Regions from separate parts of the Pediococcus claussenii ATCC BAA-344 genome, predicted to be linked through region 2. Evidence: riboswitches for the same ligand, from Rfam matches in the RefSeq annotation. Region 2 holds a riboswitch; the other holds the start of a gene.
The links. A riboswitch is a leader RNA that binds a small molecule or an ion and turns the genes downstream of it on or off. The one in region 2 is predicted to bind lysine.
Positions count from the first base shown of each region.

Region 1: linked by a shared signal. The riboswitch ahead of PECL_RS00725 (aspartate kinase) and the one ahead of PECL_RS06360 (amino acid permease) in region 2 are both predicted to bind lysine.

Region 1 is NC_016605.1:149,777-158,177, reverse strand. Features, by position in the region: gene dapF (diaminopimelate epimerase) at 1-701, opposite strand, end outside; gene PECL_RS00725 (aspartate kinase) at 694-2,076, opposite strand; lysine riboswitch at 2,196-2,372, opposite strand; gene lysA (diaminopimelate decarboxylase) at 2,542-3,834, shown strand; gene dapD (2,3,4,5-tetrahydropyridine-2,6-dicarboxylate N-acetyltransferase) at 3,861-4,568, shown strand; gene PECL_RS00710 (N-acetyldiaminopimelate deacetylase) at 4,583-5,734, shown strand; gene dapA (4-hydroxy-tetrahydrodipicolinate synthase) at 5,727-6,614, shown strand; gene dapB (4-hydroxy-tetrahydrodipicolinate reductase) at 6,624-7,415, shown strand; gene PECL_RS00695 (aminotransferase class I/II-fold pyridoxal phosphate-dependent enzyme) at 7,427-8,401, shown strand, end outside.
Region 2 is NC_016605.1:1,283,404-1,291,804, reverse strand. Features, by position in the region: gene PECL_RS06395 (metal-dependent transcriptional regulator) at 1-387, shown strand, start outside; gene PECL_RS06390 (cold-shock protein) at 551-751, shown strand; gene PECL_RS06385 (threonine/serine exporter family protein) at 892-1,641, shown strand; gene PECL_RS06380 (threonine/serine exporter family protein) at 1,652-2,110, shown strand; gene PECL_RS06375 (LCP family protein) at 2,228-3,526, opposite strand; gene PECL_RS06370 (lp_1002 family arylesterase) at 3,659-4,456, opposite strand; gene PECL_RS09740 (GNAT family N-acetyltransferase) at 4,576-5,070, shown strand; lysine riboswitch at 5,093-5,272, shown strand; gene PECL_RS06360 (amino acid permease) at 5,385-6,842, shown strand; gene PECL_RS06355 (deoxynucleoside kinase) at 6,952-7,584, shown strand; gene serS (serine--tRNA ligase) at 7,843-8,401, shown strand, end outside.

The DNA.
Region 1 (8,401 bases), 700 kb from region 2:
CCACAAGCATTAGTAAACCCTACACCCCGTTCAAAAGTTTGTACAAATATTTCATGTGGCCCCCAGACAGTCCCAAAACTAACATTAACACCATCTTTAAACCAAGGGTTATCACCATTTAAACATTCTCCAATTTGACCTAACAGTTCTCTCGAAAAATTATTTTCATCATGTTCAATACTTATCAGATGGGGATTAGGTACTGAAACTGCCGAAAACTTTAGGGTGTTGGACAGTCCCTCTATCACTTCATTAAATAATTCAGATTTTCCTTCTAAATTCATTGGCAAACTGGATAATTCGAAATTAACGGGCGAAATTTCAACATGAAATCCTTGAACGTCAGGTGCAAAATCAGTGGCTCGACCTACTTGCAAGTCAGATTGTTGTGTTTCTATAACAAACTCATCTTGTGCGTATTTCTCTCCAAGATAACGTGTTACTGTTCGTAGCCCATTTCCACACATACTAGCAATACTTCCATCACTGTTAATTACTTCCATACTACCTAAGACTCCACTATGTGTACTGTCATCAACGACTAATACCCCATCTGTTCCGCCGAGTAGTTCATTTGTGCCATGAGTAATGTCCTTAGTTAACTCAATTAATTCATTTTGTGTCATTTTTTGCTGTAAGTTTGTTTGATCTAATAGAAAAAAACTATTTTCAGATCCGTGTACTCGAAGTAATTTAGTCATTGCTTTCTACCCCGTCTTTTTTAAAGAATTCTTCATATATATATTGAACTGCGTCATCAACCTGTGATTGACGTACGCCTAGCATTATTGAAATTCGGGATGCTCCCTGATTAATCATTTGAACCCCAATTTTATTTTGTGCAAGTGCGGAAACAATACGGTCAACCGTTCCAACCTTATTCCGCATCCCTTCTCCGACCACCATAATAATTGCGTAGTCATCAATCCATTCAAGTTGATCCGTCTGTAATTCATCATGAATATCAGTTAATAAACTTGGCAAAATTGTATAATCAATTTGGTTTCGATCAAATATCACCGTTAGATCATCAATTCCTGAAGGCATATGTTCATAACTAATATTGTATTTATATAGTATTTGAAGCAATTTTAGCGTAAATCCAACTTCACGGTTTAATAAATATCGATGTAAATATAGTGCTGCGAATCGCTTGGAACTCGCAACTCCTGTCACAGGGCCCTTAGCATTAAATTCATCCTCTGGAACAATACTCGTTCCAACCGCTTCTGGATGATTAGTATTCTTCACAACGATGGGCACACGGCCCTCAATTGCCGGAATGATTGCTTCATCATGAAATACTGAGAAGCCTGCGTACGAAAGTTCCCGCATTTCACGATAAGTCATTTCATCAATTGGATGAGGATTTTTAATTACCTTAGGATTCGCGGAATATATTGAATCTACATCAGTAAAATTCTCGTAATACTCTGCTGCAAATCCATTAGCTAAAATTGCACCGGTAATGTCTGAACCACCCCTTGAAAAAGTTGCTACTTCATTATTCTTGTTGTAGCCATAGAATCCAGGAACAACTAACAAATCCCTTGTTTCTAGCAACTGATCGCGTTTCTTAGCAATATTTTGGTAGGTTCCCCTATTAACCACTGCATTATTGTAATCACCATCAACAATAATTCCTAACTCACTTGGATCAATGAACCTAGATGTTAACCCAACCTTGCTAAGCACTACAGCTAGTAGTTCTGCATTCAGACGTTCTCCCGCAGCCTTAAAACGAGCTAATTGGGCTTCCGGTGAAGAATATTCAAAATCTGGCAAATCAACTAAATATTGTTTAATAGGCCGAAAAGCTTCTTCATCTACCTCAAAATCATTAGCGATAGCTCGATATCGTTCGATCACACTATTTAGGGCTTTTCTTGCCTCCATAAATGTTCCTGTTGCATATTTAATCAACAAATCGGTTACTTTAGTATCTTTTTCAGAACGCTTACCAGGAGCTGACACCACAACAATACGTCGTTCATGATCAGCATTTAAAATAGCAATAACCTCCTGATAGTGTTCCGCATCTGCTAACGAACTTCCACCAAACTTTACAACTTTCATACCGCTAGACTCCTTCATGAGGCCAGCTTTCCCATCAAACCAATAAAAAAACGCCCATTATCACCAGTGAGGTAACAATAAGCGCCCAAAGAATGCCAAAAAAGGCATTATTCATTCAGTTATTGAAAAGCGCTCCGCAAAATAAATCGCGACAGTTCTTGAAATGTTATTCCAAGTCCCAACACTAATGATTGACGTTACACTAGCATTTCGGCGAATCATCCTTTCGCTTAGAGTCATCAAATACGTCGTTCTCGTCTAAGTTACTTTTAATCTCCGCAACCTCTTTTTTAATTTATAGATAATTATACACATCTTTTTCTTCAATGCAAAAAACTTTTTTTAAATTTATTTTGTTCTATTATAGCGCCTGAAACTCGTTCAATTTTTAAGTCTTAGCTCCTTGACGAATCTTTCTACGTAGTATAAGTTTATGACAATTTAATTAGATTGAGAGTTGATACCATGTCTAACCTACCCGTAAATGAAATGGGACACCTAACAATTGGCGGTGTCGATAGCATTAATTTAGCACGAGACTTTGGCACTCCGCTAGTTGCCTATGATATTTCTTACGTCAAAAAACAAATTCAAAAATTCCAACAAACTTTTACCGATGCAAACGTGAAAGGCGTTGTTAGTTACGCCTCAAAAGCTTTTAGTGTTAAAGCAATCTACCAAGTCATTGCAACCCTTGGAGCTCACGCTGATATCGTCTCCGCTGGTGAACTAATGACTGCTATTGCAGCAAATTTTCCTGCCGCTAATTTGAGCTTTCATGGCAATAATAAATCACTTGATGAATTGAATTTAGCGATTAAATACGGCGTTGGCACCATCGTTGTAGATAACTTTCACGAGCTTGAACTATTGGATCAGGTACTAACTGAACAGAATGCTAGTGTTAATATTTTATTACGAGTTACACCTGGGATTTCAGCACATACACATGAATATATTCAGACTGGACAAACTGATAGTAAATTTGGCTTCGATCTTGAATCCGGTCAGGCTGAAAAAGCACTCCAACTCGCTACTCGGAATGACAGAATGAACGTGCGTGGTATCCATGCCCACATTGGTTCTCAAATCTTTGATGTTAACGGTTTTATTTTTGAAACTAAAAAGTTGCTAAGCATTTTAAAAAAATGGCAAATCAATTTAGGATTTAAAGCTTCAATTTTAAACATTGGAGGTGGATTTGGAATTAGGTATACCAATGAAGATAATCCACAAAAACCTGAAGATATGTTGGCAACAATTCTAGAAACTGTTAAAACCGAAACAGATAACTTACAGCTCCCATTACCTGAAGTTTGGATTGAACCTGGTAGGGCAATTGTAGGACCAGCTGGCTATAGTTTATACTCAATTGGATCACGCAAGGACGTCCCGGGTTTAACTTCTTATCTTGCTGTTGATGGGGGTATGGGTGATAACATTAGGCCTGCTCTTTATCAAGCAGACTACACTGCAGTATTAGCAAAAGCGCCTACTCTGGAGCCCGTAGAGCATGTCCATTTGGCAGGTAAATACTGCGAGTCAGGAGATATTCTTATTAATGATTTGTCTTTACCCCAAACGCATTCAGGCGATGTAGTTGTCATGCTTGCAACAGGAGCTTATGGTTACTCAATGGCTAGCAACTATAATCGTAATCCGCGGCCAGCCGTAGTCTTTACAGAAAAAGGAAACTCTAAACTAGTGGTTAAACGTGAAACTTACGGAGATTTAATTCAAAATGATTTGGATTATTAAATTTACAGTTAAAAAGGAGAATATTCATGAGCCAACTCGATGCAGAATCAATTATCAATCAAATTGCAACTTCTAAAAAGCAAACTCCAGTCAAAGCATTTTTGTCCGGATCAAAGCTATACCAATTAGAGATACCATCTTCAATTGAGGCATTCATTGAACAACATTCTGGTGTAATATTTGGTGATTGGAATGACGTGAAAGCATTCCTAAAAAACCCATTAATTGAACACTATCACATAGAAAATACTGCCCGCAATTCAGCTGTACCCCTGCTTGATTTAAAGGAAATAAACGCTCGCATCGAACCCGGAGCAATCATTCGCAACCAAGTCTTAATTGGCGATAACGCCGTCATTATGATGGGAGCAATCATTAACATTGGTGCTGAGATTGGGGACAACACCATGATTGACATGGGAGTTGTTCTTGGTGGACGCGCACTTGTCGGTAAAAATTGCCACATTGGTGCAGGCGCAGTACTAGCTGGTGTGGTTGAGCCTGCTTCAGCTACACCAGTACAAATTGATGATAATGTTTTAGTTGGTGCTAATGCTGTAGTTATTGAAGGGGTTCACGTTGGTGAAGGAGCCGTCGTTGCCGCTGGATCAATCGTCACTAAAGATGTTCCTGCACATTCAGTTGTTGCCGGAGTGCCCGCTCGTGTGGTTAAAATGGTTGATGAACAAACATCCCAAAAAACTGCTTTAGAAGAAGGACTACGTAACTTATAACATAAGGAGTAATCATGTTAAACGAATCAGATTTAATTAGTATCCGTCGTGAATTCCACCAAATTCCAGAATTAGCTCTTCATGAATTTGAAACACATCGTCTACTCGAAAAGAAAATCAAAAAAATGCCTCAACAATTTTTAACGATCCGTGAAATTGGTGAATTGCCAACGGCACTTTTGGTGAAAATAGGTGGAAGTCATCCCAAACGTAACATTGGCTACCGTGCAGACATTGATGCCCTTCCAGTTTCCGAACAGACCGATACTGACTTTCGTTCAAAGCATGAAGGTGTGATGCATGCTTGTGGACATGATTTACATATGACCGTTGCCTTGGGGCTTCTCGACTATTTTGCAAATCATCAACCAATTGATAACTTAATATTCTTTTTCCAACCAGCTGAAGAGAGTGACAATGGTGGGAAATTTGCATATGAATTAGGAATTTTTAATGGTGAATGGAATGTTGATGAATTCTACGGTCTCCATGATAATCCTGACCTTCCCTCTGGAGCAATTGGTTGTCGAAATGGAACACTATTCGCAGGAACAACTGAAGTTAATATCACTCTAACCGGCAAAAGTGGGCACGCTGCATATCCACAAAACTCCAATGACATGGTCGTCGCTGCGGCGTACCTAATTACACAACTTCAAACAATCGTTTCACGTAACGTTGACCCTATTGAAGGTGGAGTTCTCACGCTAGGAAAAATAACCGCCGGAACCATCCGAAACGTTATTGCTGGAACCGCTCGAATAGAAGGAACTATTCGTGGTCTTACCCAAAAGATGATTCTTCATATCCAAAAAAGAGTTCGCGAAGTATGTATTGGAATATCGCTCTCTTTTGATTGTGACGTTAATGTCGAACTAAACCAGGGTGGTTATCTTCCAGTTGAAAACGATCCAACACTAACAACTAATTTCATTAGTTACATGCAGAATGCGAATAATGTTCAATTTATTAAAACAGAACCCGCAATGACTGGTGAAGACTTTGGGTACTTACTAAGCAAGATCCCCGGCACTATGTTTTGGTTGGGGGTAGATTCTCTTGCCCCACTCCATTCAGATTTATTTGATCCAAACGAAAGTGCCATTTGGACAGGTATTCAAGCAATTACAGGATTTTTAAATGAAAGGATGACTCAAAATGTTTAACACCGCTGACTTAATAACGGCGCTCATAACCCCATTTGATGAGCAAGGAAAAATTAATTTTAATAGTTTAGAGCGTTTATCGGACCACTTGCTAAATACTGGTTCCACTGGTTTTTTAATTGGAGGAACAACTGGAGAGACTCCCACTTTAAACCATGATGAAAAATTAGCGCTGTACACCAAATTCAGCGAATTTATCAACGACAGAGTTCCCATTATTGCTGGAACTGGTTCAAACAATACAGCTGAGACAATTAAATTCACGAGTGAAGTAGCTAAAATAAAGGGGATTAATGCCGCTTTGGTGGTTGTTCCCTATTACAGTAAGCCTAACCAACGAGGCATGATTGCTCATTTTAAGGCTGTAGCTGCTGCTTCATCCTTGCCAATCCTCATCTATAATATTCCCGGACGAACCGGCGTGGTAATGGAAAATGAAACGGTTGTTGAACTTTCAAAGGATGCTAATATTATTGGTATTAAACAATGCACAAATCTTAATGACATTGCATACCTAGTTGAAAATACTTCCGACGATTTTTTGGTTTATACAGGAGAAGATGCCCAAACTATTAGTGCACAAGCTCTTGGCGCAACAGGAACTATCTCGGTCGCTAGTCATATCTACGGAAATAAAATGCGTGAAATGCTTACTAATTTTTATGCTGGTAATCATGATGTTGCTGCCAAAATACAACGCGAACTAATCCCAAAGATGTCAGCTTTATTTATGTATCCCTCACCTTCTCCAGTCAAGGCAGTCTTAAATGCAACTGGATTTAAAGTAGGTGGCACACGCCTTCCAATTCTTCCCTTAAATGCAGATGAGGAAGCAAAATTATCAACGGCACTAAACGTCTCAAATTTAAGTGAATTATAGGAGATTATCATGTCAGAAAATATAAAATACTCAGTTGTAGTTTCGGGATTTAAGGGAGCAATGGGACAGTATACAGTCCAGATGGTTCGAAACAATCCTGATCTTGAATTAGTCGGTGTCTATTCCCCCCATCTGTCTTCCACTGATCCAACAACCTTCGGACTTGAAAAGAATATTATTGTGGCTAACGAGGCCACTCAATTACCTAAAGCTGATATTTGGATAGATTTCAGCGTGCCAAGTTCCGTATTTGAAAACGTAAAATTTGCAATTAAACATGGCTATCATCCGGTTGTTGGGACTACCGGACTACAAGATTCACAGGTTGATAAACTACACGTGCTAGCTAAAGAGCAATCGCTTGGTGGACTGATTGCACCTAACTTTGGTTTATCTGCTGTCCTTTTAATGCAATTCGCTCAACAGGCTGCCAGGTACTTCCCAGATGCAGAAATCATTGAAATGCATCATCAAGGAAAAAAAGACGCCCCCTCAGGTACAGCAATTAATACCGCTAAAAAGATTTCCAAGGCTCGCTCACAAAAAGCCACAGAATCAATGGAGAATTCCAATGCCAAATTTGCTCGTGGTCTTATCGTAGATGGTGTGCCTGTACATGCAGTCCGATTGCCCGGATACGTTGCCCATGAACAAGTTTTATTTGGTGGAGAGGGTGAAGCGTTAACCATCCGCCAAGACTCTTTTGATAGGAAATCATTCATGTCCGGCGTAGCACTTGCATGTAAAAAAGTAACTCAATTATCTGAATTAGTAGTCGGACTTGAAAATATTCTAGATTAGGACGTGGATTAATGCCTGAATTAAAAAAATCATTACATAGTAAAACTCGAAAATCTTTATCACAAATCGGACGTTCTGCCATTCGCCAATTTGATCAAGAGGTCTCCTCAATTCCAGGAATCCTAAAATTGACACTTGGAGAACCAGACCTGGATACACCCGACCATATCAAAGATGCTCTAATCTCTGCAGTCCAACAAAATCAGTCACATTATGCTGCAGCCGCTGGCAATATTGAACTTCGAACCGCCATAAGTAATTATCTTAAAAAAGTGAATAAGATAAAATATAATCCTAACTCTGAAATTATCGTTACAGTTGGAGCGACTGAAGCAATTTATAGCAGTATGACATCTCTCTTAGAATCTGGTGATGGTGTTATTATTCCTACTCCTGCATTTCCTTTATATTCGGCAGTAGCCATTGTCAACGACGCAGTACCCATCGAGGTTGACACTTCAAATACCGACTTTGTATTAACACCAGATGTGTTAGAAGACGCTCTTCAGCATAATCCTAATACGAAAATGGTGGTGCTTAACTATCCTACTAACCCAACAGGCGTAACTTACTCTAGGCAACAACTTGCAGCACTTGCAAAAGTTTTGAAAAAATACAGCGTCTTTGTCTTAGTTGACGAAATATATTGTGAATTAAACTTTGGTGCCGAACATGCTTCAATTACAGAATTTATACCTGATCAAACTATTCTAATTAATGGTGTTTCGAAATCTTACGCAATGACTGGTTATCGCGTTGGTTACCTAGCAGCCCCTAAGCAAGTTGTTACTAACATTTTAAAATTACATGGATTTGCAGTTACGACTGTTCCTACAACAATTATGGTTGCGGCCACTGAAGCAATTGAACACGGAGATGCTGATATCATTAGAATGAAACAAATTTATTCAAAGCGTCGTGATTATATTGTCACGGAATTTAAAAAGATGGGATTTAGCCTGGCCAGTCCACAAGGAGCTTTTTAC
Region 2 (8,401 bases):
GTACACACAGATGCTGAACAACTTGAACATGTTAATAGCGAGAAGATAATTAATGATTTAGACGCTTTTTTAGGGCATCCCAAACATTGCCCACATGGTGGGGTGATTCCGACTGCTGATGGATATTATCCAGAATATAGCCACGTCCAACTTTCAGAGTTAAAGGATGGTGATGTAGCCGTTGTTGATCGGTTAGCAGACAATCGAGATCTGTTAACTTATTTGGATCAAATTGATTTTGATTTGGGCGATCGTATTAAAATTATTGGGCATGCACCATTTGAAGGACCAATTAAGGTCCAACTTCTTTCTGAAAAGGAAGAGGATACAATTCGAGAGGTTAGTTTTAAGGCGTCACATTACGTTTTTGTCCAACCTGAAAAATAACCTTGATTTTAACCTATCTTTTTTTGGATACGCATGCTATAATTAAAATGTAATTTTGGTTAGGTACTTTTGGTTAGATTGTTTCATTTGAACTATCCCCAATGACCGGATCAAGCTACAATAAATAAGTTTGTCGTAAGGCAGCTACAGGAGGATGTTCATAATGGAACAAGGTACAGTTAAGTGGTTTAATGCTGATAAAGGTTTTGGTTTCATCACACGCGAAGATGGAAGTGACGTATTCGTTCACTTCTCAGCTATTCAAGGTGAAGGTTTCAAGACTCTTGAAGAAGGTCAAGCAGTTACTTTTGATGTAGAAGAAAGCGACCGTGGACCACAAGCAGTAAACGTTGTTAAAGCTTAATTTTTAAAATTTAATTTAATAACAATTGGAGTAGCGACTTTAGGGTCGCTACTTTTTTTGTCTTCAGATTTGAAAGTAACTTTTAATACTTTACCATAGCTGGTACAATTAATTATTAAATGTTTCGGAGGAGTGGAAACATGGGTCTAACTAAAATTGATCGAGTTATTGATACGTGTCTGATTGCTGGGCGAATAATGATTGAGAATGGTTCTGAAATGGCACGGGCAGAGGATACTATGAAGAGAATTGCAATTAATTCTGGGGTTAATAACCTGAAAATATTTGCAACTGTAACTGGATTAATCGTTTCGATTCCTGATACCGAAAATGCTCAAATTGAGACAATTGACAGAAGAGCAATCGATCTTGAAAAAGTAGCAGCGGTTAACGAATTATCCAGAAAATATGCTAATAAGTCGATTGATTTAGACGCCTTTTTTGAACGATTAAGTACGCTTGATGATGCAACCCCATTTTTTCCTTTTTGGTTGCAAATTATCGGAGCTGCTCTTGTTAGTGGCCCTTTGATGGCAGTTTTTTCCAATAATATGTCCGATTTGTGGATAACTGCCTTTGTTGGCGCAATTGGTTTTGCGATTTTTTATTTTATTAATCGAATTTTGAATATTAAATTTATTAGTGAATTTGTAGCGGCTCTAGTCATTGGACTTTTAGCTGTGTATAGTGTTCACCTTGGAATAGGTAAAGATATTGATGATATAATCATTGGCTCTGTGATGCCCTTAGTACCTGGTGTACCTTTGACTAATGCGGTGAGGGATTTATTGGATGGACATCTGGTAAGCGCTCCAGCAAGAGCAGTTGAAGCAATGTTAACTGCTGTTGCCATTGGATTTGGAATTGCATTTATTTTTAGATTTTTGTAGGTGAATACATATGCAAATACTTTTAGAATTTTTATTATCGGGGATTGCGACAATTGGATTTGGAATAATTATTAACATTCCACATCGTGCCTTAGTTGTTGCAGGAATTGTTGGCGGAATTGCTTGGACTGTTTATTGGTTAATGCTTTCTGCCAAGCTGGGATTAGCACTCAGCAGTTTGACATCAGCTACAATTATTGGAACTTTAAGTGTGGTAGCAGCACATAAATTAAAAATGCCCATGATTATTTTTAATATTCCGGGAATCGTTCCATTAGTGCCGGGGGGACAGGCATATCAAATGGTTAGAAATTTTGCGCTTAATCACACTGATGTGGCGCTTCATTTCATGATGCAAGTTGCGGAAGTTGCTGGTTCAATTGCAATTGGTTTTTTATTGGCAGAACTTGTAAATCAGCTTTATTTTAAAATCAAACGAACCTTTTTTGTAAGTAATAATAGAAACTAGTGAATCACAATACCTCTTTTCGGTTCTAAACTTATTTTATTCAACAAAGTTCTTCAATTTTCTATAGAAATCAAAAAAATCATCGGCAGTGGCCAATGATTTTTTTAATTAGATTAATTATCTTGCTGGGACCTGGTTGTTAGTTGTAGTGTCAGATTGTTGCTGAGTTGTAGTGCTCTGTTGAGGAACTTGTTGCTGTTGTGCTTGAGTGGCAGGAGCCTGTTGTTGCTGATCCTGAGTGGCAGGAGCTGCAGGCGCCGCTGCTTCACTACTTGATGAAGCAGAACTCGCAGATGAGGAGCTTGTTGAATCATCAGTGGAAGTATCTTCACCATAACCAGCAACACCAGTAGTACCTGTATCGGCTTTATCAAGCCCTAAGTTTGAACGAATAAAATTAGTGACTCTTTGCATTTCTTCATGTGGTGCGACTTCAAAATCAACACCGTTAATTACGGCTCCAACTCCCTGCAAATGCGTTGATTTAAGATGATGGGTAGCAACTCGGTAGTTTGTTGAAAGTGCAACTAATTCATCAAAGGATAAATCTGTTTGAGTTTGTGATTTTAACGAATCCATAAAGTTTTCATTGAGGAGCGTTGTAATCGAGTCACTCTTACGAAGAATTGCCATCAAAATTTGACGTTGACGTCCCTGACGCCCGTAATCTCCCTGAGGGTCTTGATGACGCATTCGGGAATAATCAAGGGCAGCCTTTCCATTGAGATGGATCTTGACTCCTTTTTTAACGTCGGCGTTACCATATTTGAAGGTTAGCGGTGGAGTAACATCAACACCACCTACACCGTTGACAATCTTTTCAAGCCCACCCATGTTAATCAAGCCATAGAAGTCGATCGGAATATTAAGGAGCTTCTCCACAGCTTTGATAGCTGTGCCAGCCCCACCATAATCGTAGGCAGCATTTATTTTAGAGGGACCATAATCGGAATATCCTGGGACCGAAATTAAGGTATCTCTAGGAATACTGGTAAGGGTCATTTTTTCCTTGCCAGGATTCAAAGTCGCAACAATGATAGTATCAGTTCGCCCACGATAATTTCGACCTAGCGCCCCTGTATCAGTACCGAGTAGTAGAATCGAAATTGGCTTATTCTGTTTAAGCGTCGAAGAAACATTCCGTGATTTTTGAATGTTTGAAGAACTAAATATTGAATTGGCAGCATCTCTAGCTTGAAACCATTTACGTACTCCAAAGATAACTAAGAAAATTACCAAAATTGAAGCAACAATTAAAGCGATTCTACGCTTTCTTTTATCAAATTTAAATCGCTTATTTAAATGAGACAATTCATTTTTGCTTTCATCCGAATTGTCCCTATGCAGTCGATTTAAACTGAGGTAATGATTACCCGATTTTCTTTTTGAATTGGAACGTTTTTCTCTAGGATCCATAAAAACAGAACTCCTCTGCAACTGAATAGTTAACTCAATGTATTCTATCAAAATTAGGTATTCACAAGAACGCCTAAAGATTACTTTTAGCAAAGCTTAATAAACGAAGTTAAGTATACCATATTGATTTAATTACAATATTTCATCGATCCAGTTCAAAGCGAGCGCCGGCCACTTAGCAATTCGGGAGTTAATCATATCGTCATTTCTAGCAGTTAACTTATTTGCCAATGCCATACCATGTGGACCATGTGAGAAGATATGAATTTCAGTAGTTACTCCGGCATTTACCAATGCTTGATAGTATTTTAAACTGTTTTTCGAAGGCACAAGTTGATCATCTTGGGTAGTCCAAATAAAACTTGGTACGTTGGAAGCTGTGACGTTTTGATCTGCAGCGTAGCGTTCGGGTTCATTTGTCCATTTTACAAGAGTTGCTGAATCTGGGAATCCTAGGAAGGGACTAATTACTGGATATCCTAAAATTGTAGCAGCCACTTTTAATTGGTCATGGGTTGAATCTACTTTTTGGGATAGCCATTCGGAGTTCCAATAGTTATTGTAGTTGCTTACGATGTGTCCACCAACAGAAAAGCCCATTAATATAATTTTTGACGGATCGATATTCCAATCATTAGAATGGCTTTTGGCATAAACGACAGATTGAGCTAGTTCAATAATGGGATTTGGAAACAGCGGTTCTTTTTCACCTATAAACGAATATCGTAAAATAGCAACTTGAAAGCCTGCTGCGATGAAACGTAGTGCAACAGTTTCGGATTGTTCAGTTGGAATATGGGTGTAGCTTCCTCCGGGAACGAAAATTAATAGTGGACGGTTTTTAATTTTTCCAGTTGCGTCTGTCTCTTGTAGATAACTTGTTAATGTTGCCGAACTGTTAGAACTGAGTGTAATGGTGTTTACTTGCATAAAAATGCCTCCTAGCTAATTGTCAAAGAATTAAAGTTACGATGACAAGTTATATATTTACTATTTGTAATAGTTTCTATTGTATAGTATTTGTATGAACTTAGAGGAGATATTGTATCATGAATATAGAACTAAGAAGGACTACGACCGCAGATTTCAATCGTTATTTTGAAATATTATCAAATAAAGAAGTTCCGCAAGAAGTAGGCTTGCCCCGATTTGATAGCGAAATTGCAAAGCAAATTCACTTCAATGCAGTTCTAAGTAATCGTTTTAGTTATGGGATTTTTGAGTCGGAAAATTTTATTGGAATTATTACATTAAGTCCAAATATACCGGATGAGGGAATCTTTGAGCTAGGATATTTTTTAGATAAATATTTTTGGAACCAACACATAATGACGGATGCGATCAGAAAATTTATTGGGATCATAAAAAATGCTGACCCTCTAATTACTGTAATGATTGCCAATACATGGGTTACCAATGTTGCATCAAAAAAAGTGCTTGAGAATAATGGTTTTCATTTTAGTGAACAAATCATCGAAACATCAGCATACGATTTTTTGCCGCATAAGGTTGATCAATTCAAATTGAACCTTGCGGAATGGTAATAAATTCTCTATAATCAAATACATCGAAAGAAGAGGTTGCTTCAAACATTAGTAGGTGATTAAGACGAAAAGCGTCGAAGATGTCATGCGAAAGGGTGCGAAGCCGAAACTAGCATGCGCTTTTTCAATTGTTGGTTGGGGCACATTTTAACAGAGTGTGAACTGTCGTAACCAGATACGGTTGCGGAGCGCTATCTACGATTTGACTAGTGATACTAACGGGTCTTTTTGTGAGCGGATGCTTTCAAGAAGACTTTTTTTATTGCATAAAGGTTGAAATTAGCGCCTTCTGCGAATTTTAAGGAGGTCATTTTATGGCAAAGGAAGTTGAGGAAAACAATCAAGTTGAAAGAGCGCTTAAAACCCGCCATATTTCAATGATTGCGTTAGGAGGAAGTATTGGAACTGGTTTATTTGTTGCAAGTGGATCAGCCATTTCAACAGCCGGTCCTGGTGGAGCATTATTTGCGTATGTTGCAATGGGAATTATGGTGTACTTCTTAATGACAAGTTTGGGAGAAATGGCAACTTATATGCCAGTCTCTGGTTCGTTTGCAACGTATTCAACTAAATATGTTGATCCGGCGTTTGGATTTGCCATGGGTTGGAATTATTGGTTTAATTGGGCAATAACTGTAGCCGTTGACATTAGTACAATTTCACTTATTATGAAATTTTGGCTACCAGATATTCCAGGATGGATATGGAGTATGGTGGCTTTAGTGGTAATCTTTTTAGTTAATGCTTTGACAGTTAAGGCTTTTGGTGAAGCGGAATACTGGATTGCCATAATTAAAGTTGTAACAGTTATTGTATTCTTGATTGTAGGTGTTTTGACGATTGTTGGAATTATGGGTGGACATGCAACACTACTTGAAAACTTCGTGTATAAAAAAGCACCGTTTGTTGGTGGTATTCCATCGGTTTTGGGTGTTTTTGTAGTTGCAGGTTTTTCGTTTCAAGGAACCGAATTAATCGGAATTACAGCTGGGGAGTCTGAAACTCCTGAAAAAAGCGTTCCTAAGGCAGTTAACCAAGTCTTCTGGCGAATTTTGCTTTTTTATATTCTCGCAATTTTTGTTATTGCATGTATCGTTCCATACACAAGCCCAGATTTATTAGGGTCCTCAGCCAGCGACATTAAAATTAGTCCGTTTACTCTAGTGTTTAGAAGAGCGGGATTAGCTGGGGCTGCTGGCGTTATGAATGCTGTTATTTTGACGTCTGTTCTGTCATCAGCAAATTCGGGTATGTATGCCTCAACAAGAATGCTTTATTCGATGGCTAAACAAGGATATGCGGCTAAGTTCTTCGAAAGAACTACAAAACGTGGAATTCCCTTGGCAGCTCTTGTTGGTACAACAATTGTTGGATTGCTAACGTTTATTGCAAGTATTGAAGGACCTGAGATTTATATGTGGCTCGTTGCAGCAAGTGGTTTAACTGGATTTGTTGCTTGGGTAGGGATTGCAGTATCTCATTGGCGGTTTAGAAGAGCCTACGTTAAGCAGGGAAAAGATTTAGCAGATTTAAAATACCGTGCTAAATGGTTCCCAGTTGGTCCTTTGTTTGCTTTTGTTTTAAGTATTGTTGTTATTATTGGACAGGATTTAGACGCAGTTAAACATTTGAATTGGGAAGCAATGGGTATTACTTACATGTCGATCCCACTATTCATTATTTTGTTCCTATACTATAAGATAAAATACAAGACTCATTTGATTCCGTTAGATGAAGTTGATCTAAGCAAACCAGATATCACTAAAGAATAGAAAAATCAAGATATTGTTTTGAATCAGAATGATGATACAATATGTAGTGCTGATGTTATGAATAGTTACTATAGATGAACATTATTTTTAATTCAAAAGGGGAACAAACATGATTGCATTATCAGGACCAATTGGGGCAGGGAAAACAACTCTTACCGAGTTACTTACTAAGCATTGGGATAGCCAAGCTTATTATGAGTCAGTTGACGATAACAAGATTTTGCCGTTATTTTACAAAGATCCAAAACGGTACGCATTTTTGCTTCAGATTTATTTTTTAAATAAGCGGATGGATAGTATCAAGGCTGCCTCTGGCTTGTCGCGAAGCGTAATGGATCGTTCAATTTATGAGGATTCACTGTTGTTTCATTTAAATGCCGACATGGGTAGAGCAACTGATACAGAAGTTTCAATCTATGATTCACTGTTAAGTAACATGATGGAAGAATTGCCTAGGCTTTCATATCAGAAAAATCCTGATTTGTTAATTCATATTGATATTTCTTTTGATACAATGTTAAAGCGAATTAAAAAAAGGGGTCGATCATATGAGCAGATTGATGCCGATCCTGAATTGTACGATTATTATAAGACTTTGAATCAACGTTATGTTAAGTGGTTTGACAAATATGATCAAAGTCCCAAGATTAAGATTAACGGTGATCAACTTGATTTTGTTGAGAGTGTTGATGCACGTGCTAAGGTTTTAGATCTAATTGATGCAAAAGTTGCAGAAATGTAATTAATTACGTACAATGTCTTTAGAGAAAACGCGATACGTTTAAAGTAGGTTAACAGAGAGGCGATGTTGATGGGAGTCGCTAACCGAAACTCCGACGTTGAATGCGGGTGAGTAGTGTCACACGGTGATTCCGTTATCATCTCTTTTGAGTGTACTGTATTTTTGCAGTGAACTTGGGTGGTACCGCGAAACGAGCCTCTTCGTCCCATGATTTTTGGGAGAGAGGCTCGTTTTTTTATGATATAAGGAGGAATTTATATGTTAGATTTAAAGCTAATTAGAAATAATCCAGATGATATTAAGGCTAAGTTGGCTACACGTGGTGTAAAAGGCGAGACAATTGACAAGTTAATTGCAAAGGATGAAGAACGGCGTGATTTAATCGTTAAAAGTGAAAATTTAAAAAAGTTACGCAACGAGGTTTCTGATCAAATTTCGCTTAAGAAACGTCAAAAAGAAGATGCAACAGAACAAATCAAGGAAATGCAATCCGTAAGTAAGGATATTAAAGAACTCGATGAAAAACTACAGAACTCAGCCAAAGAGGTTGATGATATGGCTGCGCATTTACCAAATATTCCACATCCAGACGTTCCAGTTAGTCTAACGGAAGAGGGAAGCGTTGAATTGCGCAAGGACGGTCAACCAAGAAAGTTTGACTTTGAACCAAAACCTCATTGGGAAATCGGTGAAAAACTTGGAATCTTGAATTTTGAACGAGCAGCTAAAGTTTCAGGAAGCCGTTTTGTTTATTATATTGGGGATGGAGCTCGATTAGAACGAGCTATATACAATTTTTTCCTAGATCAAAATAACA